One region of the Ferrovibrio sp. GW821-FHT12F09 genome, then DNA from elsewhere that is predicted to be linked to it. Evidence: predicted binding sites of a transcription regulator. Region 1 holds the regulator's gene; the other holds the start of a gene.
The links. The regulator HrcA, encoded in region 1, represses chaperone genes, less so after heat shock. The targets are predictions, from matches to a motif close to GTTAGCACTCNCCNNNGGNGAGTGCTAAC.

Region 1 (14,846 bases):
TTGCCAAGGTTGGGGTCGAGGGTTCGAATCCCTTCGCCCGCTCCAATTTCTCTCCCAGACCAGATCAACCACCAGAACGGCCCCGTCCCTGCCGCCGGCCACGCTTTTGTGTCCGCGTTGCCACCCGCCTGCCGCTACACTTGCGCCAACGGCCATCCGGCCGGCGGGAGGACTGAATGCGCGCCTTGCTGATGCGTGCGGCCATGCTGGCTGCGCTGAGCCCGATCCTGATTCTGGCGACGAATGCCATGGCGCAGTCTTCGCCGCCGCCGCTGAATGAACTGGCCCCGAAAGGTCCGGTGCGCGTCGCCATTGCCTATTCGCCGGCGCCCTCGGCGCTCTATGTGGTGAAGGACGGCGAGCGGTTCAAAGGCGTCACCGTCGATCTCGGCACGGCCATCGCGGCGAAGGCCGGGCGGCCGGTGCAGTTCGTGGCTTATGCCTCCACCGGCGAGATCACGGCGGCGGCCGATACGGATGCCTGGGATGTCACCTTCATGCCGCATGATGCGGCGCGGGCGAAGCTGGTGGAGTTCGGCAACGGCTATCACCTGCTGGAGAGCACGCTGCTGGTGGTCGAGCGCGCCAAAGCCGGCACACTGGCCGAGATCGACCGGCCGGAGATCCGCATCGCCGGCGTGGAAGGCACGGCGACGGCGCGGGCGGCGATGGCGCATTTCAAGCAGGCGAAAGTGGTGAGCGTGCGCGGCGTGGATGATGCCGTGGCGCTGGTGCAGGCCGGCGGCGCCGAAGCCATCGGGCTGTCGCGCGAATCCCTGGTTGGCCTGGTGCCGAAGCTGCCGCGCTCGCGCGTGCTGGAGGAGGGTTTCCTCAACACGCTGACCGCCGTCGCCGTGCCGCGCGGCCGGCCGGCGGCGCTGGCTTTCGTCAATGCCGTGATCGAGGAAGAAAAAGCCCGGGGCCATGTGCGCCGCTCGCTGGATGCCATGGGACTGACCGCATCGGTGGTGGCGCCGGCCGGGATGAAGCCGTGACGCGCTATCACGTGCCTGCGGTGCTGTCGCCGCGCAGCCTGGGCGTGCTGCTGCTGAGCCTGGCCGTCTGCTTCGCGGTGTCGGCTGCCGGCGGCGCGATCACCTCGGGATCGGTGAAAAGCTGGTATCCCGGCCTGATCAAGCCGCCGCTCAATCCGCCCGACATCGCCTTCCCCATCGTGTGGACCCTGCTGTTCGCCATGATGGCGGTGGCCGCCTGGCAGCTCTGGCGCCAGGCCGGCTGGCCGCGCGCCCGCGGCGCCTTCACGCTGTTCGGGCTGCAGCTTGGCCTGAACCTCGGCTGGTCGGCGCTGTTCTTCGGGCTGCAGAAGCCGGGCCTGGCGCTGATCGAGATCGGCCTGCTGTGGCTGGCGATTGCCGCCACGATCCAGGCCTTCCGCTCGCATGAGCCGCGGGCGGCATGGTGGCTGCTGCCCTATCTGGCCTGGGTCAGCTTCGCGGTCTACCTGAATGCCGGGATCTGGTGGCTTAATCGTTAAAGCGGCGCTGCACCGATTCAGGGCAGTCCGTACCCGTCCTGCCCGCGATGGATGCAGCGGCCCCGGCTTTTGCCGGTCTGTTCACGAGTCCACGCCTTCGCCGCCATGGCACGAATCCTGCTGATCCTTCCCGTCAGTGACTGACAGAGGAGGATCTCGCCGTGAGCATCAAGCGTCCGCCTGTTTCCGCGACCCCGGCCGAAAAGACCGTCCGCGCCGCCAGCCGTTTCACCCGCCGCACCCTTTTGAAAGCCACGGTTGCCGCCGGCGGCATCGCCGCCATGGGCCCGTGGTTCGTGCAGGATGCGCTGTCGTCGTCCGGCAGCCTGAGCCTGCTGCACTGGGATGACGAGCTGCCCGATCCTGTGATCCCGGATTTCGAGAAGAAGACCGGCATCAAGATCAACAAGACGCCCTTCTCACAGAACGAAGAGCAGATCAACAAGCTGCAGGCCACCGCCGGCATGGGCTTCGATCTGTGCCAGCCGACGCGCGACCGCTCGCCGCAGTTCAAGGACCTTGGCCTGCTGCAGCCCTTCGACACCAACAAGCTGAAACTCGACGGCCTGCTGCCGGCGATGCTGGAAGGCTCGACCAGCGTCTGGACCTGGGACAGCAAGCTCTATCACGTGCCGCATTGCTGGGGCAGCGAGGCGATCTCGTGGCGCACCGACCTGGCCAAGCTGGATTACAAGACGCTGTCCTACGGCACGCTGTGGGACGACGAATACAAGGGCAAGGTGCAGGGCCGGCCGCATTCGCTGCTGCTCAGCATCGGCCTGTGGTGGGACCGCACCGGCAAGCTGCCCTCCAACCGCATGATGGACGCCTTCAAGGACGAGGCGAGCATGAAGAAGATTTACGACCAGATCCTGGTCTTCGCCATCAGCAAGAAGCCGTGGATCAAGCAGTTCTGGGATTCGGCCGACAACACCAAGTCGGGCTTCATGGAAAACGGCGTCGTCATCGGCCAGACCTGGGACGGCCCGGCGCTGTCGCTGAAGAAACAGGGCAAGCCGGTCTCCTACATGGCGCCGCAGGAAGGCGCGATTGCCTGGCTCGACGGCTGGGCCATGCCGACGGGCGCAAAAAACATCGCCCAGGCCTATGAGTGGATCAACTACCTGCATTCGGCCGAGGTCTCGGCCAAGGTGGCGGACGGCTCGGGCTACAACCCGGTGGCCAAGGGCGCCGATGCCCTGCTGTCGGATGTGGCGAAGAAGAACTTCACGGAAGCCTTCCCCGACGACGCCACCACCAAGCTGTGGCATCGCCCGCCGGAGCCCTCGTGGTTCGCCGAGCTGCGCACGCAGTATGCCGAGAAGTTCAAGGCGGCTTAAGTCCATGGCGCCGGCCGCAGGGCCGGCGCCGCTTTTTTCCGATTTGTGATCCGTCCCGCATGACCGCAGCCATAACCCTGGACCATGTCAGCGTCCGTTTCGGCGACTTCACCGCCGTCGATGACGCGTCGCTGGAGATCGCGCCGGGCGAATTCTTTTCCTTCCTCGGCCCGTCGGGCTGCGGCAAGACCACGCTGTTGCGCACCATCTCGGGCTTCGTCGATCCGAGCCAGGGCCGGGTGCTGCTGGATGGCCGCGACATGCAGGGCATCGGGCCCAACAAACGCCCGACCGCGCTGATCTTCCAGAACCTGGCGCTGTTCCCGATGATGAGCGTGGCCGACAACATCGCCTATGGCCTGCGCGTGCGCGGGCTGTCGAAGCGCGAACGCACCAAGAAGGTCGACGCGCTGCTCGACCTGATCGCCCTGCCCGACCAGGGCAGGAAGCGCGTGGATGAACTGTCGGGCGGCCAGCGGCAGCGCGTGGCGATTGCCCGGGCGCTGGCGGTCGAACCCAAGGTGCTGCTGCTGGACGAGCCGCTCTCGGCGCTCGACCTCAAGCTGCGCCAGCATATGCGCAACGAGCTGCGCGCCATCCAGCGCCGCGTCGGCATCACCTTCATCTACATCACCCATGACCAGGGCGAGGCGCTGACCATGTCGGATCGCATCGCCGTGATGGATCGCGGCGTGATCCAGCAGGTCGGCGACGGCCGCGCCGTCTATGAAAGCCCGCGCACGGCTTTCGTGGCCAGCTTCGTCGGCGAGAACAACGCTTTCATCGGCAAGGTGGTCGCGCAAGAGTCCGGCATCGCCACGGTGGAAACGCCGCTGGGTCCGTTGCGCGGCCGCAATGCGCGCGGCCTGGTCAACGGGTCCGAGGCCGTGCTGTTCGTGCGGCCGGAGGTGCTGCGGCCCAATCCGCCGGCCGACCATCAGTGGATTCCCGGCCGCATCGCCGATATCGCCTATGAGGGCAACCTCACCCATGCGACGCTGGCCGCCGGCGAGACGGCAAAAGTCGTGATGACCTTGGCGCGCGCCGATGCCAATGCGGTGCCGGCCATCGGCACCGAGGCCGCCATCGGCTACCGGCCGGAGGATGCGCTGGTGCTGCCGCGCGAAGGCTTCGGGGCCGCCTGACCATGCACAGTTCCCCGCATGCATAGCAGTGTCGGCCACAGCCTGATCCTGGCCCTGCCGCTGGTGGTCACGGCCGGCTTCGTGCTGCTGTCGATCCTGGAACGCCGGCGGCTCGGCGCGCTGGCGCCGGTGTCCTTCTGGCGCCGCAACGGCATCGCCATTTCCAGCTATCTGGTGCTCGCCGTCGGCCTGTGGACCGTGATCATGATCGTGCTGCCGCAGCTCTACATGATCGATCTCTCCCTGCGCCCCAAGCTGCCGCCGGCGCAGACCGGCGGGCCGAAGGATGTCTACACGCTGGAGAATTACCGCTACTTCCTCTACGGCTCGACCACCTCGACGGCGAACTGGAACACCACGCATATCAAGGCATTTTTCCTCACCATCGGCGCCAGCACCGCGGTCACCATCCTCAACTTCATCATCTGCTATCCCCTCGCCTTTTACATGGCGCAGGTCAGCCCGAAGGCGCGGGTGCGGCTGTTCATGCTGCTGCTGATCACGCCCTACTGGGTGAATGAAGTGCTGCGCGCCTTTGCCTTCCGCGTGCTGCTGGGCAGCCAGGGCGCCATCAACATGCTGCTGCTGAAGACCGGGATCATCGACCAGCCGATCGATTTCCTGGGGTTGGATGTCGGGCTCTATGCCGGCCTCGCCTATGCCTATCTGCTGATGATGATGTTCTCGCTCTACAACGCCATCGAGAGCCTGGACAAGAACCAGATCGAGGCCGCCCGCGATCTCGGCGCGCCCTGGTGGTATATCCACTGGTCGGTGGTGATGCCCCATGCCAAGCCGGGCATCGCATCGGGCGCCACGCTGGTCTTCATGCTGAATGCCGGCGCGCTGGCCGCCCCGCTGGTCCTTGGCGGTCCGCGCACCCTGTGGTTCACGCCGATCGTCTACGACCGCTTCTACCAGGCCTTCAACTGGCAGCAGGGCGCCGCCTATGCCTTCATCCTGCTGCTGGCCTGCGTGGTCTTCGTGCTGCTGGTGCTGCGCGTCTTCAAGGTCGGCCTGGGCGAGATCGCGCGATGAGCAGCCGCGGCATTATCAAGCTCTCCACTTGGCTCTACATCGGCCTGTTCTTCCTTTATCTGTTCGGTCCGCTGGCGGTGATGGGTGTCACCGCCTTCAACAGCTCGTCCTATCCGCAGATCTATCCCTTCGAGAGCTTCACCCTGAAATGGTTCGGCGGCCTGCTGAACGACGCCGACATCATGTACGGGCTGCGCAACTCGCTGTGGATCGGTTTTCTGGTGGTGCTGGTTTCCGTACCTGTGGGACTGGCCGGCGCCATCCTGATGACCCAGGTCTATGCCCGCGCGCGCTCGTTCTATTACCTGATCGTGGTGTCGCCGGTGCTGACGCCGGGCGTCATCATCGGCATTTCCACCGTGATCTTCTGGCGCGAGATGACCGGCGCCACCGGCACGCGCTTCCTCTATGACGGCACGCTGATGACCGTGGTGGCGCAGGCGAGCTTCATCTCGGCCTATACCATGCTGATCTTCCTGGCGCGGCTGCAGCGCTTCGACCGCGCCCAGGAGGAAGCAGCGCTGGATCTCGGCGCCAGCCATCCGCAGGTGTTCCTGCATATCCTGCTGCCCTTCATGCGGCCGGCGATCCTGTCGGCGGCGGCGCTGGCCTTCCTGTCGTCCTTCGAGAACTACAACACCACCACCTTCTCGATCCTGGCCGACAAGACGCTGACCACCGTGCTGGCCGGCCGGGTGCGCCAGGGCACCACCCCTGCGATCAGCGCGCTGGCGGTGCTGATCATCGCCGTTACCCTGCTGGGCGCCATCGCCTACGAGCTGGTGAAACGCCGGGAAGAGGCCGCCAAGGCCGCCCGCCTGCGGCTCGCCCAGCAGGAAGATGACCGCAGTCTGACCGGAAACCGGGCTTCCGCGGCGAACTGACCGGCAACACCGCCCGCCCGGCATTGACGCCGCCCCGGCAGGTTCTTAAGTCTGGTCCCATGATCCAGGAAATGAGCCAGCGCAGCCGCGACATCCTGCGGCTTGTGGTCGAGACCTATATGACGACCGGAGAGCCGGTCGGCTCGCGCTTCCTGTCGAAAAAGCTCGAACACCGGCTGTCGCCGGCCAGCATCCGCAACACCATGGCCGATCTGGAAGAGGCCGGGCTGCTCTACGCGCCGCATACTTCGGCCGGCCGCCTGCCGACCGAAAGCGGCCTGCGGCTGTTCGTCGACGGCCTGCTGCAGATGGGCGACCTGACACAGGACGAGCGCAGCTCCATCGAGGGCCGCGTCGCCGCCTCGAACCGCGGCTTCCAGGAAGTGCTGTCCGAGGCCACCGGCGTGCTGTCGGGCCTGTCGGGCCATGCCGGCCTGGTGGTGGCGCCCAAGGTGGACACGCCGCTGCGCCATGTGGAATTCGTGCCGCTGGGTCCGGGCAAGGCGCTGGTGGTGATGGTCTCCGACAACGGCCAGGTCGAGAACCGCATGCTGGATATCCCGAGCGGCTTCACGCCCGAAGCGCTGGCCGAAGCGGGGCAGTTCCTGTCGCAGCGCCTGAAAGGCCGCACCATCGGCACCGGGCGCAGCGAGATCCTGAACGAACTGGAGCAGCGCCGCGCCGAACTGGATCAGCTCTCGGCCCGCGTGGTGGAAGCCGGCCTGGCGGTCTGGGGCGGCGAGCCCGAGCGCGGCACCCTGATCGTGCGCGGCAGCGCCAACCTGCTGGACGACGTGGCGGCCATCGCCGATCTCGAGCGCATCCGCAATCTGATGGAAGAGCTGGAGAATACTGAGGAGATGCTGCGGCTGATCGAACTCACCCAGGGCGGCGAGGGCGTGCGCATCTTCATCGGCTCGGAAAACACCCTGTTCCGCCGCGCCGGCTGTTCGCTGATCGTGGCGCCGCTGCAGAACCAGCAGCAGCGCATCGTCGGCGCCATCGGCGTGATCGGGCCGACCCGGATGAATTATGCCCGCGTGGTGCCCATGGTGGACTTCACCGCCCAGGTGGTCGGGCGGCTTCTCGGTTAAAAAACGGCGGATTATACGCCCACCCCTTTTAAACCGGCCCAATCATCCGTATATCCGGGCCTTCGCATATGCAGGGGCCTCTAACGAGACGCCAAGATGAGCCAGAACGACAACGACCGTATCGAACCCACGCTGCACACCGGCACCCAGTCCGGTGCCGCGCCGCAGAATACCGCTGCCGATTCCGCTGCCGCGCCCGACGACCAGTTCGCCAGGGTGCAGGCCGAGGCCGCCGAGCTGAAGGACCGCCTGCTGCGCCAGGCCGCCGATACGGAAAACCTGCGCAAGCGCCTGGACCGTGAGAAGGAAGACGCGATCAAGTTCGCCTCGGCCAAATTCGCCAAGGATATCCTGAGCGTGGCCGACAACCTGCGCCGCGCCCTGGAGAATGTGCCGAAAGCCGAAGCCGAGGCCAGCGAGCCGGTGCGCAACCTGGTGGCCGGCATCGAGGCGACCGAGCGCGAGCTGCTGAACGTGTTCGAGCGCCATGGCATCGCCCGCATCGATCCCAAGGGCCAGCGCTTCGACCCCAACCTGCATCAGGCGATGTTCGAGATCGAAGACCCGAGCGTGGCCAGCGGCACAGTGCTGCAGGTGATCGCCGCAGGTTACGTGCAGCAGGGTCGCCTGCTGCGCGCCGCCATGGTCGGCGTCTCCAAGGGCGGGCCGCAGCCCGATGCCCAGGCCGGCCAGACGGTCAACACGCAGGCGTAGTTCTTTCGCCGGCTTTTCCCGCACCCGCTGCTAACGATTGCGTCTGTCGTCACACCACTCGACAAATCGCGGCAAACATCCGCGATTGTCAAAAAAACGCAATCTGCCTGACCGATAGTCGCCCGGTGAAACCGGGGGACGGCAGTGGATATGTTCACATCCGAGGCGCTTGAGACGATCGGCACGGTTGCCGTGCCCTTGCCGCCTGTGTCGGCCACCATGCGCTGCGAGGATGTCGACCGCCGCTTCCAGGGCGATCCTGATCTCGGCGCGCTGGCGGTGGTGGACGGCACGCGGCCCGTCGGCCTCATCAACCGCTACGATCTGATCACGCAGCTCTCCCGCGATTACGGCCGCGCGCTCTATGCCAAGAAGCCGGTGGCCGACCTGATGGACCGCAATCCGCTGATCGTGGATGCCAGCATCAGCGTCGACAAGCTGGAGAGCCTGATCGCCGACGAGCATCAGAGCGCGCTTTTGCGCGGCTTCATCGTCACCCGCAGCAACCGCTATTACGGCGTCGGTACGGCGCTGTCGCTGCTGCAGCTCGGCATGGCGCGCAGCGAGCGCCGCAACCGCGCGCTCGACCGCGCCCGCCAGCAGGCCGAGGAAGCGTCACTGAGCAAGACGCGTTTCCTGGCCAATATGAGCCACGAATTGCGCACGCCGCTGAATGCCATCATCGGTTTCGCCGAGATCATCCATAAGGAAATCTTCGGCCCGCTGGGCAACACCCGCTATGGCGAATACGTCAACGACATCCTGTCCAGCGGCCAGCATCTGCTGGGCCTGATCAACAACATCCTCGACATGTCGAAGATCGAAAGCGGCAGCTGGCGTATCCAGCCGGAAATGACCGATCCGGTGGAAATCATGGAAGCCTGCATCCGCACCTTCCGCGAACGCGCCGAAGGCCGCGGCGTGTTCATCTCCATGGCCGTCGATGCCCGGTTGTTCGAGGGCTTCGTCGACCGCCAGGCGCTGCGGCAGATCCTGCTCAACCTGATTTCCAATGCGGTGAAATTCACCCCAAGCGGCGGCCGTATCGAGGTCGGCGCGAAGCCGGCCGACACCGGCGGCTTCCATATCTGGGTCAGCGATACCGGCATCGGCATCGCGCCCGAGCATATCCCCACCGTGCTGGCGCCCTTCGGCCAGGTGGAAAACGACCTGACCCGGCAATACGAAGGCACCGGCCTCGGCGTGCCGCTGGTGAAATCCCTGATCGAGATGCATGGCGGGCGCTTCGAGATTCACTCCGTGCCGGGTGAAGGCACCACCATCCGCGCCCTGTTCCCGCCGCCGCCCGGCGAAGCGCAGGCCGGCGGCGTCATGGCGGCGCTGACGGGCGGGTCACCCGCCGCAAGGTGAGATTGATGCGGCCGCCGCCGGGCAGCAGGCGGCTGGTACCCGGCATCACCCGGTCGATACCGTGATAGGCCAGCCGCGCGGCGCCGCCCAGCACCAGCACATCGCCCGATGCCAGCTTGAAGGATCGCGTCGGATCTTTCCGCGCCGTACCGCCGAGGCGGAACAGCGCATCGTCGCCCAGCGAGATCGACACCACGGGCGCCGTCATCGCCGCCTCGTCGCGATCCTGGTGCAGGCCCATCTTCGCCTGCCCGTCATAGCGGTTGATCAGGCAGCATTCCGGTGCATGGTCGTAATCGGCCACCGCCCACCAGATCGAGAGAATCTCGTCCGGGATCGCCGGCCAGGCCTGGCCGGTCTGCGGATGCTGCGGAATATAGCGGTAGCCGGCATCCTTGTCAGAATACCAGCCCAGGCTGCCGGCATTGCTCATCGCCACGCTCATCGCCTTGCCGGTTTTCGGCATCGTGGCGTGATAGGGCGGCGCGGCCTGCAGCAGCCCGAGCACGGCCTCGGTCAGAGCACGCTGGCGCGTCCGGTCGAGCAGACCGGGAAACAGGCGGAAACCATCAAGCGACTCGCGGGCGGGCATGCCCCTGAATCTGGCGCACGCCTGCCCGCTGTCTAGCCTCAGGCCAGGTCGGCCGACTGGATGCGCTTGACGCCGGCAGTCTTCATGGCGGTCCAGGATTTCGCCAGCGAGCCCTGCGCGTCGATGCCACGGCAGGCATCCTCGATCACATAGGTCTCGAAGCCCTGCTTGCGCGCATCCATGGCCGTCCAGGCGACGCAGAAATCGGTGGCGAGGCCGACCACGAAGACGCGCTTGATGCCGCGCTGCTTGAGATAGCCGCCCAGCCCCGTCGTGGTCTTGCCATCGGCCTCCATGAAGGCCGAGTAGCTGTCGACATCCTTGTGGTAGCCCTTGCGGATCACCAGCTGCGCATGCGGGATGGCGAGATCCTTCACCAGCGAGGCGCCTTCGGTGCCCTGCACGCAATGGTCGGGCCACAGCACCTGGCTGCCATAGGGCAGCTTCACGGCTTCAAAGGGCTTCTTGCCCGCATGCTGCGAGGCAAACGACACATGGTCGGCGGTATGCCAGTCCTGGGTCAGCACCACATTCTGGAAGCCCTTGGCGATCTTGTTGATCAGCGGCACGATCACATCGCCCTCCTTCACCGCCAGGCTGCCGCCCGGCACGAAGCAGTTCTGCACATCGACCACGATCAGCACGCTCTTGCCGCCGGCCGAAACCTTGCCGGCCGCAAAGGCTATGCCGCTCGATCCCAGCAGCCCGGCCGAGAGCGCCGCTCCACCCAGACCCATCATCATCTGACGCCGATTGACCATGACGCACCCCCGCGTTTGTTGCTTGGCTGGGCCTAGCAAACGCCGTTTGTATGTAGACGTCCAATGCTTTTTTCGCTGCCCGGTTTTTCGGCGGACTGCCCGCGGCGTCAGCCGTTTTTGCGCGCCATCCGCCAGGAATGCCCGCTGTAAACGAACAGCGCGCCCCAGATGCAGGCAAAGGCGACGGCATGCACCATGGTGAAGGCCTCGCCCCACAGCAGCACCGCCAGCAGGAACTGCAGACTCGGCGACAGATACTGCAGCAGGCTCATGGTGGCGACGCTGAGCCGCCGCCAGCCGGCCGCGAACAGCACCAGCGGCGCCGCCGTCACCGGACCGGCCAGCAGCAGCAGGACATGCGTCCAGCCATCGGCAACGCCAAACGTGCCGGTCCCTGCCGCGCCGAGCCAGAACAGGTAGCCCAGCGCCACGGGCAGCAGCACCATGGTCTCGACGGTCAGGCCGATCAGGCTGTCGACGGGGAAGCGCTTGCGCAGCAGGCCGTAGAACCCCCAGGTGGCGGCGATCATCAGCGACAGGTAGATGGCCGAGTCGGCGGTGCCGACCAGCAGCACGGCGACGCCCAGGCCGGCCAGGCCGAAGGCGCCCCACTGCACGCGGTCCATGCGCTCCTTCAGCACCACGCGGCCGAGCAGCACGGCGAACAGCGGATTGATGTAATAGCCCAGGCTGCAGGCCATCACCTGGTTGCGGTCGATCGCCCAGACGAAGATCAGCCAGTTGATCAGCAGGAACACCGCCGTGCCGGCCAGCACCAGGCGTAACTTTGGCGTAAACAGCACCCGCAGCCATTCGGCCCGTTTGCCAAAGGCCAGCACCAGCCCCAGGCAGAGCAGGCAGGACCACAAAACCCGATGGGCGTTGAGTTCCAGCGTGGGCACCCCGGCGGCGCCGGCGGCCTTGAAATAAATGGGTGAAATTCCCCAGAGAAAATAACCACCTAGACCGCAGGCCACGCCGGCCCAGAGGCCAGGCGCGGCAGCCGGGGGCATGGCAGTGGTCGGGGGGACGGGCGGAATCGGCGCGGCGGTACTCTTGGACATCGGTTCCAGGGGGTCTTTCAGGGTTTCCTCGGTCAGGGCCGGCGGCCGGAAAACCCCGGCTGCGCCCTGTTTTTCTGGACATTTTTTCGGTCCACCCGTTGCGGGACGGGGGGGCTCCTCTTACATACCCCGCGAACGCTTGAACCAAAAGGGGTCCGCCCCGGCGCTTCCTGCCGAAGGCCGTCTCGGATCGCCGCATAAAGGAGTGAGACTATGGCCAAAGTCATTGGCATCGACCTGGGTACCACCAATTCCTGCATCGCCATCATGGATGGCAAAAATCCGAAAGTGATCGAGAACGCCGAAGGCGCGCGCACCACGCCGTCGATGGTTGCCTTCTCCAAGGACGGCGAGCGCCTCGTCGGCCAGCCGGCCAAGCGCCAGGCGGTCACCAATCCGGAAAACACGCTCTTCGCCGTGAAGCGCCTGATCGGCCGCGCCTACAGCGATGACGCGACCCGCCGCTTCACCGAAATGGTCCCCTACAAGGTGGCCAAGGGCGACAACGGCGACGCCTGGGTGGAAGTCCAGGACAAGAAATACAGCCCGAGCCAGGTCTCGGCCTTCATCCTGCAGAAGATGAAGGAAACCGCCGAGAGCTTCCTCGGCGAGACCGTCACCCAGGCCGTCATCACCGTGCCGGCCTACTTCAACGACGCCCAGCGCCAGGCGACGAAAGACGCCGGGCGAATCGCCGGCCTTGAAGTGCTGCGCATCATCAACGAGCCGACGGCTGCGGCGCTGGCCTATGGCCTCGACAAGACCAGCGACGGTAAGAAGATCGCCGTCTACGATCTTGGCGGCGGCACCTTCGACGTCTCGATCCTGGAGATCGGCGACGGCGTCTTCGAAGTGCGCTCGACCAACGGCGACACCTTCCTCGGCGGCGAAGACTTCGATCTGCGCATCGTCGACTATCTGGCGACCGAGTTCAAAAAAGAGCAGGGCATCGACCTGCGCAACGACCGTCTGGCGCTGCAGCGCCTGAAGGAAGCCGGCGAAAAGGCCAAGATCGAGCTGTCGTCGGCGACGCAGACCGAAATCAACCTGCCCTTCATCACCGCCGATGCCTCGGGTCCGAAGCATCTGGTGATGAAGCTGACCCGCGCCAAGCTGGAAGCCCTGGTCGATGACCTGATCCAGCGCACCGTCGAGCCCTGCAAGAAGGCTCTGAAAGACGCCGACCTGTCGGCCGGCGATATAGACGAAGTGGTGCTGGTCGGCGGCATGAGCCGCATGCCCAAGGTCATTGAGGTGGTGAAGCAGCTGTTTGGCCGCGAGCCGCACAAGGGCGTCAACCCGGATGAAGTCGTCGCCATCGGCGCCGCCATCCAGGCCGGCGTGCTGCAGGGCGACGTCAAGGACGTGCTGCTGCTCGACGTCACGCCTCTCTCGCTCGGCATCGAGACGCTGGGCGGCGTGTTCACCAAGCTGATCGAGCGCAACACCACCATCCCGACCAAGAAGAGCCAGGTCTTCTCCACCGCCGAGGACAACCAGGGCGCGGTGACGATCCGGGTCTTCCAGGGCGAGCGCGAGATGGCCGCCGACAACAAGATGCTGGGCCAGTTCGACCTGGTCGGCATCCCGTCGGCGCCGCGCGGCGTGCCGCAGATCGAGGTCACCTTCGACATCGACGCCAACGGCATCGTGCATGTCTCGGCCAAGGACAAGGGCACCGGCAAGGAACAGCAGATCCGCATCCAGGCCTCGGGCGGTCTCTCGGAAGACGACATCAAGAAGATGGTGCGTGACGCCGAGGAGAATGCCGCCGAAGACAAGAAGCGGCGCGAAGCTGTGGAAGTGAAGAACCAGGCCGAAGCCCTGATCCACACCACCGAGAAGACCATCGCCGATCTGGGCGACAAGGCTCCGGTTGCTGAAAAGACCGAAGCCGAAGCCGCCATCGTCGAGCTGAAGAAGGCGATCGAGGAAAACGACAGCGACGGCATCAAGGCCAAGGCGACAAGCCTGAGCCAGATCGCCATGAAGCTGGGCGAGGCCCTGTACAAGAGCCAGGAAACGGCCGGCGGCGATGCCGGTCAGCCTGGCAGCGAACAGCCGGCCGGCGCCTCGGCCGAACCGAAAAAGGAAGACGGCATCGTCGATGCCGACTTCGAAGAAGTGAAAGACGACAAGAAAAAGAAGTAACACCGGGCAACCGGAGAGCCGGGCGCCGCCAACCATGCGGCGCCCGGTTTCGCTTACGGGGCCATATGGCCTGTGGGGAATGGGCCTGAGCCCGGGACTGATTGAATGGCGAAGCGCGATTATTACGACGTCCTTGGCGTTGCGAAGACCGCCAATGCGGAAGACCTGAAAAAGGCTTTCCGCAAACTGGCGATGCAGCATCATCCCGACCGCAATCCGGGCGATGCCGAAGCCGAGCACAAGTTCAAGGAAGTCAGCGAAGCCTACGAAATCCTCAAAGACGACCAGAAGCGCGCGGCCTATGACCAGTATGGCCATGCCGCCTTCGAGGGCGGCCGTGGCGGCGGGCCGGGCGGCGGCGGCTTCGACTTCACCTCCTTCTCCGACATCTTCGACGACCTGTTCGGCGAGTTCATGGGCGGCGGCGGCCAGCGCGGCGGACGCGGCAATGCCAATCGCGGCTCGGATCTACGCTACAATCTCGAAATCACCCTGGAAGACTGCTATCGCGGCAAGGCGGCGCAGATTCGCGTGCCGACCTCGATCTCCTGCGAGTCCTGCGACGGCTCGGGCGCCGAGGCCGGCGCGCAGCCGATCGCCTGCCCGACCTGCAAGGGCCATGGCAAGGTGCGCGCCCAGCAGGGCTTCTTCACCATCGAACGCGCCTGCCCCACCTGCGGCGGCGCCGGCCGCGTGATCGAGAAGCCCTGCAAGGTCTGCGGCGGCGCCGGTCGCGTGCACAAGGAAAAGACCTTGAGCGTCGACATCCCGCCGGGCGTGGATGAAGGCAACCGCATCCGCCTGTCCGGCGAGGGCGAGGCCGGCATCCGCGGCGGCGCGGCCGGCGACCTCTATGTCTTCCTCAGCGTGCAGCCGCACCGGCTGTTCCGCCGCGAGGGCCAACATCTGCATTGCCGCGTGCCGGTCTCGATGACCACGGCGGCGCTGGGCGGCAGCGTGGAAGTGCCGACGCTGGACGGCGGCAAGGCCCGCATCACCATTCCCGAAGGCAGCCAGACCGGCAAGCAGTTCCGCCTGCGCGGCAAGGGCATGCCCTCACTGCAGCAGTCGGGCTTCGGCGCCGGCCATGGCGACCTCTATATCCAGGTGATGGTGGAAACGCCGGTCAAGCTGAGCAAGCAGCAGCGCGAGCTGCTGGAACAGTTCGCCAAGCTGGACGGCGAAGTCAGCAGCCCG
Region 2 (14,846 bases), 810 kb from region 1:
CGACCTGATCGAACTGGTGCAGGCGGTGTCGCCGCTGCACCAGACTGCGATTGCCGGCCGCCGCACGGTGTCGGCGGCGCTGTCGAATGCGCTGGTCACACATGGCGCCGAGGCGGCGGTGGCCGTGCTGATCGCCAATCGCGGCGCGCAGATCACCAACACTATGATGGAACGGGCGCTCGACCGCTTCCCCGACAGCCGCAATGTCGGCGAGGCGCTGGCCCGCCATCCGCAGCTGCCGCCGAAATTCGCCGCGCGCTTGATCGCCCAGGTCTCCGACGCCCTGCGCGAGACGCTGGTGGCGCGCTACCAGATTCCGCCGGCGATGGCTGCCGACACCATGATGCAGCTGCGCGAGCGCACGCTGCTCGGCCTGATCGGTGATGGCGCCGAACCGCCGGCGCTGGCCGAGCTGGCGGCCGACCTGCAGAAGCGCGGCCAGCTCAATCCCATGCTGCTGGTGCGCGCCCTAGCCGGCGGCGATCTCGCCTTCTTCGAACAGGGGCTGGCCCAGCTGGCCGGCATCGCGCCCGCCAATGCCCGGCTGCTGATCTACGATCCGGGCAAGCGCGGCCTGCCGGCCATCTGCCTGCGTTGCGGTCTGCCCAAGGATTATCTGAAGATGATCGAGGCAGTGATCGATCTGGCGCGCGGCTTCGATTTCCAGCGCGGCACCATCGAGCGCGCCGAATTCGCCGAGATGGTCACCGGTATGATGCTGGCCGATTATGCCGTTCTGTGGGATCCGCAGGAGCAGCGCTGGCTCACCCGCCGCCGCAGCCGCGCCCAGGCGGCCCAGCGCCTGGCGGTTGCCGCCGCCTGACGAAGTTCAGGCCGTGCCGCCGGTGCGTGTGGCCGGGAAGGCGACGGTGATGGTGGTGCCCTGGCCCGGTGCGCTGTCGATACTGATACGGCCCTGATGGGCCAGCACGAAGGCCCGCACCAGAGACAGGCCCAGTCCGACGCCGCCGTAATTGCGGCTCAGCTTGGTATTGGCCTGCTCGAAGGGATCGAAGATGCGCGCCTGGTCCTTGGGCGCCACGCCGATGCCGCGGTCGCGCACCCAGAGTTCGATCTCGTTGCTGGCCGGCTGCAGCCGCGCGCCGACGACAACCGGCAGTTCGGGCGGTGAGAATTTCAGCGCGTTGCCGATCAGGTTGATCATGATCTGGCGCAGCAGCCGCGCATCGGCATAGAGCATCGGCAGGTCGTCTGGAATCTCCGCCACCAGGCTTTCCGGCGGACGGCCGAACTGCTGCGCCGCCAGCCGGATGCAGGTGGCGGCCTGTTCGGCCACATCCACCATGTCTTCCTGCACCACGATCTGGTTGGCCTCGATGCGCGCGAGGTCGAGAATGTCGTTGATGATGCCAAGCAGATGCGTGCCACTGCTGTGGATGTCGCCCACATAGTCGTCATAGCGCACCCAGTCGGCACCGAACATCTTGCGCTTGATGATGTCGGAAAAGCCGATGATGGCATTCAGCGGCGTGCGCAGCTCGTGGCTCATATGCGCCAGGAAGGCGGATTTCGCCTGGCTGGCGCGCAGGGCGGTGTCGCGCGCCTGGCTCACCTCGCGGAACAGCTCCTCCAGCTGCGCGTTCTGCTGCTGCTGCTCGGTGATGTCGATCAGGATCAGCGCCGCATCGCCATCGGGCAGACGGCGCAGGCTGGCGCGCACCCAGCGGTGGTTGGGCAGTTCCAGCACCGGGCGGCTCTGTCCGACCGGCGCCTGGTGCAACCGCTGTGGCAGGTCTTCAGGCAACCCGGCGCGCTGCAGCAGCGGCGCCAGCGGCGCATCGCGGTGCAGGTCGTCTTCAGGCAGGTCGAGCAGGGCCTGGAAGCGGCGGTTCCACAGCTGGATGCGGCCGGCGGCATCGCAGAACACGAAGGCTTCGCTGCTGTCGGCGACATCCAGCAATTCGTCCTGGGCCCGGCGGATGCGGTCGTACAGGCCGCTGTTCTCGCGATTGAGTCGCCAGTTGCGGACCATGATGCGATGGACCACGCGGTTGGCGACGATCATCGCCGCTACATACCCGCAGAGCAGCCCGGCCAGGCCATAGCCGATCGTGGTGCCGACACTGAGGAAATGCACTGCATAGGGCAGGGCGATGCAGATGATGAAGGTGGCGCCGGCCAGCGGCATCAGCGACAGCGCCGGCGCCGAGGCCCCGATCACGCCGGCGACCACCGCGATCAGCAGCAGTTGTCCCTCGGCATCGATCAGCGGCAACGCCAGCGCGCTCAGGCCCCAGATGCAGCCGGCAAACCCGGCAACGAAAATTTCCACCGGCATCTGCCAGCGCGGTTGTGCCTCGTGGCGCACGCGCTGGCGCATGGACCAGTCCGCCACGATGATGCAGGCCGACAGCATATGCAGCAGCCACCAGCCCAAGAGCAGATTCTCGGGCACCTGTTCCCGCAGCAGCAGCGCGGTGACGGTGGGGAAGCAGACGGTGGCACCGGCATTGATCAGCAGAATCTGCTGGAAGCTCTGCCGGAACGGCGGTCCGCCCTGGATCTGCTGCGTCTTCGTCGCGCCTGCGCCATGGCCCGCGGCGGAAGCCGCGGCATGGGATTCGACGCGCGGATTCGCGCTATCAGGAGGCAGGTTCGACATCGCTGTATGGTGGCTGTTTTGCGTTATCACTCAACCGGAGATGAGAGTCCTGACGACAGGACGGGTTCGAATGTGTAACGCGCGGCAGGGGATACAGCATCGTTCCCCTGATGACCAGCGCGAATTTACGCCTGCGGCAAATGGCCCTGCAAACTGTGACGGCGCTCACCAGCCGCAATCCGGCGTCAGGCCGGCATCTCGGTGCGGGAGGCCGGGAAAAACACGGTGATGGCGGTGCCCTGGCCCGGCGCACTGTCGATGGCGATGCGGCCGTGATGGGCCAGCACGAAAGCGCGCACCAGCGACAGTCCCAGGCCGACGCCACCGTAATTGCGGCTCAGCTGACTGTCGGCCTGCTCGAAGGCCTCGAAGATGCGCTTGTGATCTTCCGGCGCGATGCCGATGCCGCGGTCGCGCACGGTCACCACCAGTTCATTCGTGCCAGTGTGGAGCGCCGCCTGGGCTTCCACCGGCACATCGGGCGGCGAGAATTTCAGCGCATTGCCGATCAGGTTGATCATGATCTGGCGCACCAGGCGCGGATCGGCATGCAGCGCCGGCAGATCCGGCGGCACGCTGACGCTCACGGCTTTGGCTTCGCGGCCGTAATGCGAGGCGGCCAGGCGGGCCGAGACCGGCAGTTCCTCGTCCAGCATCACCGGCTGTTCGTTCAGCACGATCTGGTTGGCCTCGATGCGCGCCAGGTCGAGAATGTCGTCGATCACCGCCAGCAGATGGCGCGCGCTGCCGTTGATGTCGGCCAGATACTCGTCGTATTTCTCCCAGGCCTCGCCGAACATCTTCTTCTGCACGATGTCGGAAAAGCCGATGATGGCATTTAGCGGCGTGCGCAGCTCGTGGCTCATGTTGGCCAGGAAGATCGATTTTGCCTGGCTGCCGCGCAGCGCCGCATCGCGCGCCAGGCTCACCTCGCGGAACAGCTCTTCCAGACGGGCATTCTGCTGCTGCAGCTGGCTGGCGGCCTGCTGCTGCTCGGTCACGTCGATCACGATCAGCGCGCGGTCGCCCTGGGGCGTGGCGCGATGGCCGATCTGCACCCAGCGGCCATTCGGCAGCTGCAGGGTGCCGCCGGCGATCTCGCTGGTCAGCAACGCCTCGGCCAGTCCGGCATCGCGCAGCAGGCCGTCCAGGTCGCGGCCGCGCTGCAGCTGCGCCTCCTGCAGGCCCAGCACCGCTGGCAGGCGCCGGTTCCACAGCTGCAGCCGGCCGGTGCTGTCGATCAGCGCGAAGGCCTCGGTGCTTTCGGCGATGTCCAGCAGTTCGGCGCGAACGGCGCGGATGCGGGCGTCCAACGCGCTGTTCTCTTCATAGAGACGGCGATTGCGCCGGATCACGCCGTTGACGATGCGGTTGGTCAGGATCATCGCGGCGGTATACAGCGATGAGACCACCGCCATGGCGGCGCCGACCCCGGTGCCGGTGAGCAGGAAATGCGTAATGAAGGGCACGGCGATCAGCAGCATGAAAGCCAGCGCCGCCTGCGGCACCACCGCCAGCGTGGCGGCCGAGCCGGCGATCATGCCGGCCGCCACCATCACCAGCAGCAGCTGATATTCCGAAGTCAGATGCGGCAGGAACAGCGACGACACGCCCCAGGCCGCGCCCGAGACGGCCGCGCTCGCCAGATCGAACTGCCGCAGCCGCGCCGAACGTTTCTCGCTGCCCTGGCGCCGCATGCCATGGCCCAGTCGCCAGCGCACCAGCATGGCGATCATGGTCACGCCATGCAGCAGCCACCAGGCGGCCAGCCAGGGAAGCGGAATCTGGTTCGACAGCAGCAGGGCGACGGCGCTGACATTGACTAGGGTGACCACGCCGTTGATCGGCACGACCTGATGGAAGGTGATGCGGGAGTCGGGCTTGCGATCTGCCGGAGCGGCAGCGGGTTCGGTGGATGCAGTGTCGATGATCCCGGACATGCCTAGAGCGTTTCCCCCGGAAGATACTCAACCGGAAAGACAGGGTTCATGCAACCGCTTTAACTTACCAGCCGTTCACACGGTCCCATTCGGCGACGATTTCGCTGCCGCCATCGGTCACATAATAGCGATCATACATCGCGCCGGTCATGCAGACGTGATTGGGCAACACGCGCAGCCTCGTGCCGGGCGGAAAGGCGGCGAAATCCACCGGCGGCATCTGCGGCCCGCCGAGCAGACCATGCTCCTGGTGCACGTCATGGATGTTGAGGCCATCCAGCGGCAGGGCCCCGGCCGGCCGGCAGACGCGGCCATAGCCGGTGCCGGGACTGTGCATATTGGCGCCGGTGTCCTTCGACAGCGCCAGGCCGCCGGCATCGATCAGCAGATGGTTGCGGCTGTGGTGATGGCTCACCACCGAGGCCAGCACGCTGACCGCGATGTCTTCCATCCTGCAACTGCCCAGAGCGGCCTGGAACAGGTCGAAGAAGACGAAATTGCCCGGCCGCATCTCGGTGATGCCGTCCAGATGTTTGGCAAACAGCGCCGTCGGCGTGGAGCCGACCGAAACAATCGCACAGGACAGTCCGGCCTCGCGCAGGCGTGTGGCGGCCAGGATTACGGCCGTGCGTTCGGACTCGGCGATCTCCTCGATCTGCGCGATGCTTTTCGCGCCGTAGGAATGGCCCGCATGGGTCAGCACGCCGGCGAGATTCGCGCCCGGCTGCGACAGTGCCTGGCCCAGCGGCAGCAGTTCGGGCGCGTTGGGTGCAATGCCTGCACGGCCAAGGCCGCAGTCGATCTTGATCAGCACGCGGAAGCTGACGCCCAGCGCGACGCCCTTGGCGGCGATGGCCTCGGCCACGGCGATATGGTCGGTGATGATCTTCAGGTCGGTGCCATCCTTCATGATGGCGGCCACCTGCTCCAGTTTCTGCGGCGCGATGGGCACGGCATAGGTGATGTCGCGGAAACCGGCTTTGGCGAAGTAAGCCGCCTCGGCCAGAGTCGACACGGTGATCGGGCCGGGATCGCCATTGTGGCACATCAGCGCCACGCGCACCGATTTCGCCGTCTTCAGATGCGGTCGCAGGGTCACCTTCAGATGGGCGGCGCGTTCGCGCATGCGCGCCACATTGCGCATCAGCCGCGTGCGGTCGAGCAGCAGGGCGGGAGTGGGCAGGTCGTCGAGGGTCATGGTCATGTCGGCCGGACTCTGTTTATCGGGGGCTCAGCACCAGTTGCGTCTGCGTCACCACGGCGGCCAGCTTGCCGTCGCCGCGCGTGATCCGCGTCTGCCACACCATGGTGGTCTTGCCGCGATGCAGCGGCGTGCATTCGGCTTTCGCCGTATCGCCGGCGGGAATCGCTGCAAAGAAGTTGGTCTTGCTTTCGATGGTGGTGGTGCTGAAGCCGTCCGTGAGATTGGCCACCGTGGCCACCGCGCCCAGCGTGTCGGCAAAGGCCATCACCGCGCCGCCATGCAGCACGGCGGGCCGTGTGCACAGGTCCGGCGTCACCGGCAGTTCGGCCAGCACCTTGTCGGGCGCCACGCTGATGATGCGCAGGCCGATCAGGTCGGCAAAAGGCAGCTTGGTCAGGTCCGACATCGCAAAAGCCTTATTTCAACAGTTCGTAGGGACCGCCGGTTTTCAGCGCAGCCTGATAGGCTGGCCGCGCGTGGATGCGGTTGAGGAAGTCGCGGATCGGCACGTAAGTGTCATCGAGGCCGACGCGGGAGGCGGTCGCCTCCAGCGGGAAGCTCATCATTATATCGGCGGCGCTGAAGTCCGGCCCGGCGAACCAGCCGCCGTTCTTCGTCAATTCGTCGCACCAGTAGCGCATATGCTGGGCGAGCTGCGGGTCGATCAGCGTCGCCTGCGCCTTGCCCGCCACCATCTTGATGATCGGCCGGATCAGGCCCGGCACGTTTTTCGGTAGGCGCAGAAAGATCAGCTTGAGCAGCAGCAGCGGCATGGCCGAACCTTCGGCATAATGCAGCCAGTAGGTATAGCGGCGCTTCTCCGCCGTGGCCGGCGCCGGGATCAGTCTACCCTGACTGTAGGTCTCGATCAGGTATTCGACGATGGCGCCGGTCTCGGCGATGGTGATATCGCCATCGGAAATCACCGGCGACTTGCCGAGCGGATGGATCTGCCGCAGCGCCGCCGGCGCGCGCATGTCGGCGCCGCGCTCGTAGCGCACCACCTGGTAGGGCAGGCCCAGTTCCTCCAGCAGCCAGAGCACGCGCTGCGAACGGGAGTTGTTCAGGTGATGGACGGTGATCATGCCGGGCCCCTGTGATGAGAGGCGGGCAGCCTAGCATGCGTGTCGGCATGCGGAGAACCGCCCGCGCGCGTCAGCGGGCAGAGAATCTTTGAGCCAGGTCCTGGCGGCGGAACTGCTCGATCACGAAATCGACAAAGGCGCGGGTCTTGGCCGGCAGCAGCGTCTTGCTGGCATAGTAGAGCGATATCGGACCCACATCGGCATGCCAGTCGGGCAGCAGACGCACCAGCGTGCCGCGTTCCAGATGCGGCAGCACATCCGGAATGGCCAGCATCGCCACGCCCAGGCCCAGCAGGGCGGCGCGGCACATGGAGGATGGATCGCTCAGGATGACGGCGGTGTTCATCTGCGGCTCGGCTTCGCGGCCTTTGCTGTCCCGCATCACCCAGCTGCGCAATCGGCCGGTCTGCACCGAGCGCATGGCGATGCCGTCGCAGGCGGCAAGATCGGCCGGCGTCTGCGGCAGACTGCGGCCGGCGAGATAGGCCGGCGCGGCGACGGCGACGATATGCGCGCGCGCCAGTTCGCGCGCCACGATGCCCGGCGTCAGCGCGAAGCCGCCACCGATGGCCGCATCGTAGCCTTCCGCGATCAGATCCACCGCGCGGTTCTCGAACTGCCACTCCGGCGTCACCAGCGGATAGCGCGCGCGGAAGCCGGGCAGCAGCGGCAGGATGTAATCGGCGCCGAAGCCTGGCGCCAGACTCACCTTCAGCAGGCCGGCCGGCTGCGCCGTTTCGGCGCTGACTCCGGCAATCGCCGCCTGGATGCTGTCCAGTCCGCCACTCACCGATTGCAGAAAGCGCTCGCCGGACTCGGTCAGGGTCAGCCGGCGCGTGCTGCGCTGGAACAGCCGCACACCCAGATTGGCTTCCAGGGTGCCGACATTGCGGCTGACGGCCGCCGGCGTCAGGCCCAGGCGACGCGCGGCGGCAGAAAAACTGCCGAGTTCCGCGCTACGCACAAAGGATTCCAGATTGGCCAAGGTTTCCATGGCAACACACTTTCAAGGAATACTTGAAAGTAATTTACATAATTACCGGCTAATTCAAAGGGAATTACGCGCCTACCCTCTGCTCCGTCACCACCATCCACCCTACGGAGCATTCATCATGTCCACCCAGCCTTCCTCCCCCCAAACCCTGACCGGCAAGGTCGCCCTGGTCACCGGCGGCTCGCGCAGCATCGGCGCCGCCATCGCCAGGCGTCTCGCCGCCGAAGGTGCGGCGGTCGCAGTCACCTACAGCGCCTCGCCGCAGAAGGCCGAAGAGGTCGTGCAGATGATCGCCGCGGTCGGCGGCAAGGCCCGCGCCATCCGGGCCGATGCCGGCGATGCCGCTGCGGTGAAGGCGGCGGTCGATGAAACCGTCGCCGTCTTCGGCCGGCTCGACATCCTGGTCAACAATGCCGGCACGGCGGCGCAGGGCGTCACTGGCGAAATCCCGCTCGCCGATTTCGACCGCCTGGTCGCGGTCAATATCAAGGGTGCCTTCGTCGCCGCGCAGGAAGCCTCGCGCCACATGCAGCAGGGTGGCCGCATCATCAACATCGGCAGCATCCACAGTGAATATGTCCCCTATGCCGGCATCTCGGTCTATGCGCTGACCAAGGGCGCGGTGGCCGGCATGACCCAGGCGATGGCGCGCGATCTCGGTCCGCGCGGCATCACGGTGAACAACGTGCTGCCGGGCCCCACCGATACCGACATGAATCCGGCCTCGGGCCCGTTTGCCGAGACCGTGCGCGGCCTTACGGCGCTGCAGCGCTACGCGGCACCCGATGAGATTGCCGGCTTCGTGGCCTATCTCGCCGGCCCGGACGCCAGCTACATCACCGGCGCCAATCTGCGCATCGATGGCGGTTTCGCCGCGTAAATCCTGAACGGAATGGAGATCGTGTCATGACCAAGAGCATCAGCAACAGCACCATCGGCATCATCGGCGCCGGGGCCATCGGACAGGCTTTCGCCACGCGACTGGCGGCGGCGAAGATCGACGCCATCCTCAGCAACAGCCGCGGGCCGGACTCCTTGCGCGACACCGTGGCCGCGCTCGGCCCCACGGTTCGCGCCGGCACCGTGCAGCAGGCGGCTTCCGCCGCGATCGTCTTCATCTCGGTGAACTGGGCGCAGCTGCCGGCCGCGCTGGCCGGCCTGCCGGACTGGAATGGCCGCATCGTGATCGACAGCAACAATCCGGTGGTGCAGCCTGGCTTCCAGCTCGCCGACCTGGATGGCCGCACCTCCAGCGCCGTGCTGGCCGGTCTGCTGCCGGGCGCGAGTCTGGTGAAGGCCTTTAACACCCTGCCGGCGGCGCTGCTGGCGCGCGACCCGCGGGAGAGCAGCGGCAACCGCGTGGTCTTTCTCTCGGGTGACGATGCGGCGGCGCGGACCGAAGTATCGGCGCTGGCCGAGCGGCTCGGCTTCGCGCCCGTCGATCTCGGTCCCCTGGCCCAGGGCGCCGCGCTGATGCAGTTCCCCGGCGGCCCGCTGCCCGCGCTCAACCTGCTGAAGGCGTCGTAGCCTTTGCTCCCGCGCCGGGCGCTTCGCCCGGCGCGGGGATCCGGCTGTCATGAAAATTTATGGCGAAAATCGGGCATGCCTCCTTGACGGGGGGCGATGCCCTGCTTAAGTGTCTGGCGCTCTCCCGAGGGGAGTGCTAACAACTTTGAGATTTTGCCTGAAAACGGCGAATTTCTGGGTTTCCGAATTTTTCGATGCGACAGATACATATGGAGGATCGCATGAAGTTTCGTCCGCTGCATGACCGCGTGGTGGTAAAGCGCGTGGCCGAGGAAGAGCGTTCGGCTGGCGGCATCATCATTCCGGACAGCGCCAAGGAAAAGCCGATGCAGGGCGAGATCATCGCCGTCGGCGCCGGCGCCCGCGATGAGGCTGGCAAGGTCCAGCCGCTCGACGTCAAGGTCGGCGACCGCGTGCTGTTCGGCAAGTGGTCGGGCACCGAGGTGAAGCTCGATGGCACGGATCTCCTGATCATGAAGGAATCCGACATCATGGGCATCATCGAAGGCACCCCCGCCAAGAAGTCCAAGGCCGCTTAATCAGCGCCCCCATTCAAAAGATTTAAGGAGATAGTCTCATGGCTGCTAAAGACGTTCGTTTTGGCGCCGATGCCCGTGGCAAGATGCTGCGTGGCGTCGACATCCTCGCCGATGCCGTCAAGGTGACGCTGGGCCCGAAGGGCCGCAACGTCGTGCTCGACAAGTCGTTCGGCGCGCCGCGCATCACCAAGGACGGTGTGACGGTTGCGAAGGAAATCGAGCTGGCTGACAAGTTCGAGAACATGGGCGCCCAGATGGTGCGCGAAGTGGCCTCGAAGGCGAATGACCAGGCCGGCGACGGCACCACCACCGCCACCGTGCTGGCCCAGGCCATCGTGCGCGAAGGCTCCAAGGCCGTTGCCGCCGGCATGAACCCGATGGATCTGAAGCGCGGCATCGACCTCGCCGTCGAGAAGATCGTCGAAGACCTCAAGACCCGCTCGAAGAAGATCTCGGGTGCCAAGGAAATCGCCCAGGTCGGCACCATCTCGGCCAACGGCGACCATGAAATCGGCAACATGATTGCCAAGGCCATGGAAAAGGTCGGCAACGAGGGCGTCATCACGGTTGAAGAGGCGAAGAGCCTGGAGACCGAGCTGGACGTCGTCGAGGGCATGCAGTTCGATCGCGGCTACCTGTCGCCGTACTTCATCACCAATGCCGAGAAGATGCTCTGCGAGATGGAGAACCCCTTCATCCTCCTGCATGAGAAGAAGCTGTCGGGCCTGCAGGCGATGCTGCCGGTTCTCGAAGCCGTCGTGCAGACCGGCCGTCCGCTGCTGATCATTGCCGAAGACGTCGAGGGCGAAGCCCTGGCGACTCTGGTGGTGAACAAGCTGCGCGGTGGCCTGAAGGTCTCGGCCGTCAAGGCGCCGGGCTTCGGCGATCGCCGCAAGGCGATGCTGGAAGATCTCGCGATCCTGACCGGCGGTCAGCTGATCTCGGAAGATCTCGGCATCAAGCTGGAGAGCGTCACGCTCGCCATGCTCGGTACCGCCAAGAAGGTGACCATCGACAAGGAAAACACCACCGTTGTCGGCGGCGCCGGCAAGAAGAAGGACATCGACGCCCGCGTTGGCCAGATCAAGGCGCAGATCGAGGAAACCACCTCGGACTACGACCGTGAGAAGCTGCAGGAGCGTCTGGCCAAGCTGGCTGGCGGCGTGGCCGTCATCAAGGTCGGCGGCGCCACCGAGATCGAGGTGAAGGAGCGCAAGGATCGCGTTGACGACGCGCTGCATGCGACCCGCGCCGCGGTTGAAGAAGGCATCGTTCCGGGCGGCGGCACTGCGCTGCTGTACTCGGTCCGCGCCATCGACAAGGTCAAGGTCGACAATGCCGACCAGAAGCATGGCGTGGAAATCATCCGCCGCGCCCTGCAGGCTCCGGTCCGTCAGATCGCCGAGAATGCCGGCGTTGACGGTGCCGTGGTCGCCGGCAAGCTGCTGGAGTCCAAGGACACCAGCTGGGGCTTCAACGCCCAGACCGAAGAGTATACCGACCTGGTGAAGGCCGGCGTCATCGACCCGACGAAGGTCGTGCGCGTCGCGCTGCAGGGTGCTGCTTCGGTGGCCGGCCTGCTGATCACCACCGAGGCCATGGTTGCCGACAAGCCGGAGCCGAAGTCGGCCGGCGGCGGCATGCCGGGCGGCGGCGGCATGGGTGGCATGGGCGGCATGGGCGGCATGGACTTCTAAGTCCGACGCTCTCTGCTCGCAGAGTTGGGAAAGGCCCGGTGGAAACACCGGGCCTTTTCTATTGGCCATTCGGTCTACATCATGGGCAGCGCAGCCTGAGGAGTCCGCCCATGTCGAAATCGCTGGTCATCGCCGCCGCCGGGATGTGGGCCGCCATGGCCGTGCTGGATGCGTTCTGGCTCGGTCTGGCGACGAAGCTGTTCTACCGGCCCCGGCTCGGCAGCCTGCTGAACGACACGCCGGTCTGGTGGGCCGCCATCGCTTTCTATGTGCTTTATGGCCTGGGCCTGCTGGTCTTCGTGCTGCGGCCGGCGCTGCAGGATGGCGACCCGCTGCCGCAGGCCATGCTCTACGGCGCCTTTTTCGGCCTCGTCGCCTATGGCGCCTATGACCTGACCAACCAGGCCACCACGCGCGGCTGGCCGCTCAGCGTCACCGTGGTCGATATGGCGTGGGGCGCGGTGATGAGCGCGCTGGCGGTCGGTTTCGCGCTCTGGCTGGAGCGAAAATTCGCATAAACGATGCGCGCATAAAATCCTCCGCCGGACTGACAAAAATTCTTCGGTTTTCAGCGGCGGGTCTCTGCCCTAGCTTAGGTCCTTTCCAGAAACCCGGAGGGAATCCCCATGAGTCTGCGCATCGGCAGCAAGGCACCCGATTTCGAGGCTGACAGCACCGTCGGCAAGCTGAAATTCCATGACTTCATCGGCGACGGCTGGGGCATCCTGTTCAGCCACCCGAAGGACTTCACCCCGGTCTGCACCACCGAGCTCGGCGCCGTGGCCAAACTGAAACCCGAATTCGACAAGCGCAATGTGAAGGTGGCCGGCCTCAGCATCGATCCGGTCGACGATCACAAGCGCTGGGTCGGCGACATCAAGGATGTCACTGGCTTCCTGCCGGATTATCCGCTGATCGCCGATCACGACCTGAAGGTGGCCAAGCTCTACAACATGCTGCCCGAAGAATCCGGCGACAGCGCGAAGGGCCGCACGGCGGCCGACAATGCCACCGTGCGCACGGTCTATATCGTCGGGCCCGACAAGACCATCAAGGCGCAGCTGCATTACCCGATGACCACGGGCCGCAACTTCGACGAGATCCTGCGCATGATCGACAGCATGCAGCTCACGGCGAAGCACAAGGTGGCGACGCCGGCCGACTGGAAGCCGGGTGAGGATGTCATCATCGCCGGCTCGGTCAGCGACGACGACGCCAAGGCGAAATACCCCGACGGCTGGAAGGCGCCGAAGCCTTACCTGCGTATCGTCCCTCAGCCCAAGTAAGACCCGCTCGTATCCAGGCGACGCCGTGCGCTGCGGCGTCGCCTGCAATCCTTTGGCGCGCCGATCCTCGGAGCGTGCCGGACCTGTCCGCCGATACAGGCAGGCCGGGCAAAAACCCTCCAGATGCGATGGTATGGGGCGCTTGATTTCCGCGATTTGCCGCGCCCGGCGATGATCGCGGGGGTTGTTATTGAAAAGTAAGCGGAAACGCGCGGTTTTCACTGCTACTAACACGGCAGCCGATTACAGCGAGCAACATTCCGATGCTTAGCGCCCCGTCCTTTCGTCTTTTCCTGCTGCTGATGTCCGCTCTTCTGGCGGCAGCCCCGGCGCGTGCCACCGACACAATCCGCATCGGCGGCACCGGCATGGGTCTGGCGCTGATGCGCGTTGTCGGCGAACAGGTCGAGCGCGCGTATCCCGCCATCCAGGCCGAGGTGCTTCCCAGTCTCGGCACTACGGGCGGCCTGAAGGCGCTGGCTGCCGGCGCCATCGAGGTTGCGATTGCGACCCGCCAGGCGACGCCGGACGAAAACGCCGCCGGCATCCGCACCGCCGCCTGCATGACCACGGCGCTGATTTTCGCCACTTCGCGCAGCGGAACCTTCAGTCTGACCCGCGATGAACTGCCCGCGATTTACAGCGCCGCCGATCCACGCTGGCCCGATGGCCAGCCACTGAAGGTGATCCTGCGCTCGCGCACCGGTTCGGAGAATCCCTATCTGGTGAAGGCCATCCCCGCGCTGGAACCGGCCTTTGCCGCCGCCTTCCGGCGCAGCGGCATTCCGGTCGGCGCGACCGATCAGGAGAATGCCGAATTTGCCCAGAAGACGGCCGGCTCGCTGGCCATCACCACGCTGCTCCAGGTCCGCGCCGAAAAGCTGAACCTGACGCCGGTGGCGCTCGATGGCGTTCTGCCGGCGCCGCAGTCGATTGCAGACCGCTCCTATCCCCTGCCGCTGTCGGTCTGCCTGCTGGTGCTGCAGACCGCCACGCCGGCAACGCTCATCATGGCCAACTATATCGCGACGCCGGCCGGCCAGGCCGTCGTACGTGCCAATGGCGCCGAACCATCGCCGTGATGTCGTATGGCTGAAACCGGAACAGACCGCATCCGGCGCATCCTGCGCCGCATCGCCATCTGGGTCGGCGTGCTGGTCGCCATCGCGGTGCCCGCCGGTTATGGCACGATTGCCTATTTCGATCAGATCGCCATCCAGGCGCTGTCGGCGCGCTTCTCGGCCCGCCAGGTCGCGCTCTATGCCTATGTCCAGGGTGATACCTGGCGCTACAGCAATCATCGCGTCGGTGAGATCGTCGAACTCTTCGCTGCTCCCGATGGCGACACCCGCCAGTATGTCTACGACGATCTCGGGGCCGAGGTCGTTGCCATCGGCGAGCTGCCGCCCTGGCCGATCCTTGATGTTTCCGCGCCGATCATCGCCGGGCCGCGGGTGGTGGGCAGTGTGGTGGTGGCGCAAAGCCTGCGCCCCCTGCTCGAACGCGTTCTGATCCTCTCCCTGCTGGGCGGCATGCTGGGTGTTTCGGCCTATGCCTGCGTGCATATGGCGACCAGCGCGCTGCGCAAGGCCGCGGAAGACCTGAAGGAACAGTATCATCTGACCCAGGACGCCCTGCGCGTGGCCGAAGACGAACGGCGCAAAGCTGAAAGCGCCAGCCACAGCAAATCGGAATTCCTGGCCAATATGAGTCATGAGCTGCGCACGCCGCTGAATGCCATCATCGGCTTTTCCGACATCATGCGAACGCAGCTGATGGGGCCGCTCAGCGAACGCTACAAGGCTTACGCGGAAGACATCAGCAGCAGCGGCCAGCATCTTCTGGGCGTCATCAGCGATATCCTGGATCTCGCCAAGATCGAGGCCGGCCAGCAGAATCTCTATGCCGAATACTGCGACCTGCAGGATATTCTGAGCGATAGCCTGCGTCT

Region 2: AC1ROB_RS04150 (co-chaperone GroES) is a predicted target of HrcA. The motif match lies at 9,486-9,514, and genes of this name have one in related genera.

The regions. Positions count from the first base shown of each region.
Region 1 is NZ_JBXAPZ010000001.1:1,591,208-1,606,053, reverse strand. It holds tRNA gene AC1ROB_RS07975 (tRNA-Gly) at 1-45, shown strand, start outside; gene AC1ROB_RS07970 (transporter substrate-binding domain-containing protein) at 177-995, shown strand; gene AC1ROB_RS07965 (TspO/MBR family protein) at 992-1,495, shown strand; gene AC1ROB_RS07960 (extracellular solute-binding protein) at 1,657-2,835, shown strand; gene AC1ROB_RS07955 (ABC transporter ATP-binding protein) at 2,895-3,980, shown strand; gene AC1ROB_RS07950 (ABC transporter permease) at 3,999-5,018, shown strand; gene AC1ROB_RS07945 (ABC transporter permease) at 5,015-5,902, shown strand; gene hrcA (heat-inducible transcriptional repressor HrcA) at 5,962-6,996, shown strand; gene grpE (nucleotide exchange factor GrpE) at 7,093-7,710, shown strand; gene AC1ROB_RS07930 (sensor histidine kinase) at 7,861-9,081, shown strand; gene AC1ROB_RS07925 (alpha-ketoglutarate-dependent dioxygenase AlkB family protein) at 9,041-9,673, opposite strand; gene pncA (bifunctional nicotinamidase/pyrazinamidase) at 9,712-10,434, opposite strand; gene rarD (EamA family transporter RarD) at 10,542-11,447, opposite strand; gene dnaK (molecular chaperone DnaK) at 11,712-13,649, shown strand; gene dnaJ (molecular chaperone DnaJ) at 13,755-14,846, shown strand, end outside.
Region 2 is NZ_JBXAPZ010000001.1:784,034-798,879, forward strand. It holds gene AC1ROB_RS04105 (DUF2336 domain-containing protein) at 1-823, shown strand, start outside; gene AC1ROB_RS04110 (sensor histidine kinase) at 830-2,623, opposite strand; gene AC1ROB_RS04115 (sensor histidine kinase) at 2,809-4,563, opposite strand; gene AC1ROB_RS04120 (alanine racemase) at 4,628-5,767, opposite strand; gene AC1ROB_RS04125 (PaaI family thioesterase) at 5,784-6,173, opposite strand; gene AC1ROB_RS04130 (glutathione S-transferase family protein) at 6,184-6,852, opposite strand; gene AC1ROB_RS04135 (LysR family transcriptional regulator) at 6,923-7,846, opposite strand; gene AC1ROB_RS04140 (3-oxoacyl-ACP reductase family protein) at 7,965-8,726, shown strand; partial or broken gene AC1ROB_RS04145 (NADPH-dependent F420 reductase) at 8,741-9,373, shown strand; gene AC1ROB_RS04150 (co-chaperone GroES) at 9,595-9,912, shown strand; gene groL (chaperonin GroEL) at 9,951-11,609, shown strand; gene AC1ROB_RS04160 (DUF2177 family protein) at 11,720-12,127, shown strand; gene AC1ROB_RS04165 (peroxiredoxin) at 12,236-12,895, shown strand; gene AC1ROB_RS04170 (PstS family phosphate ABC transporter substrate-binding protein) at 13,159-13,977, shown strand; gene AC1ROB_RS04175 (sensor histidine kinase) at 13,984-14,846, shown strand, end outside.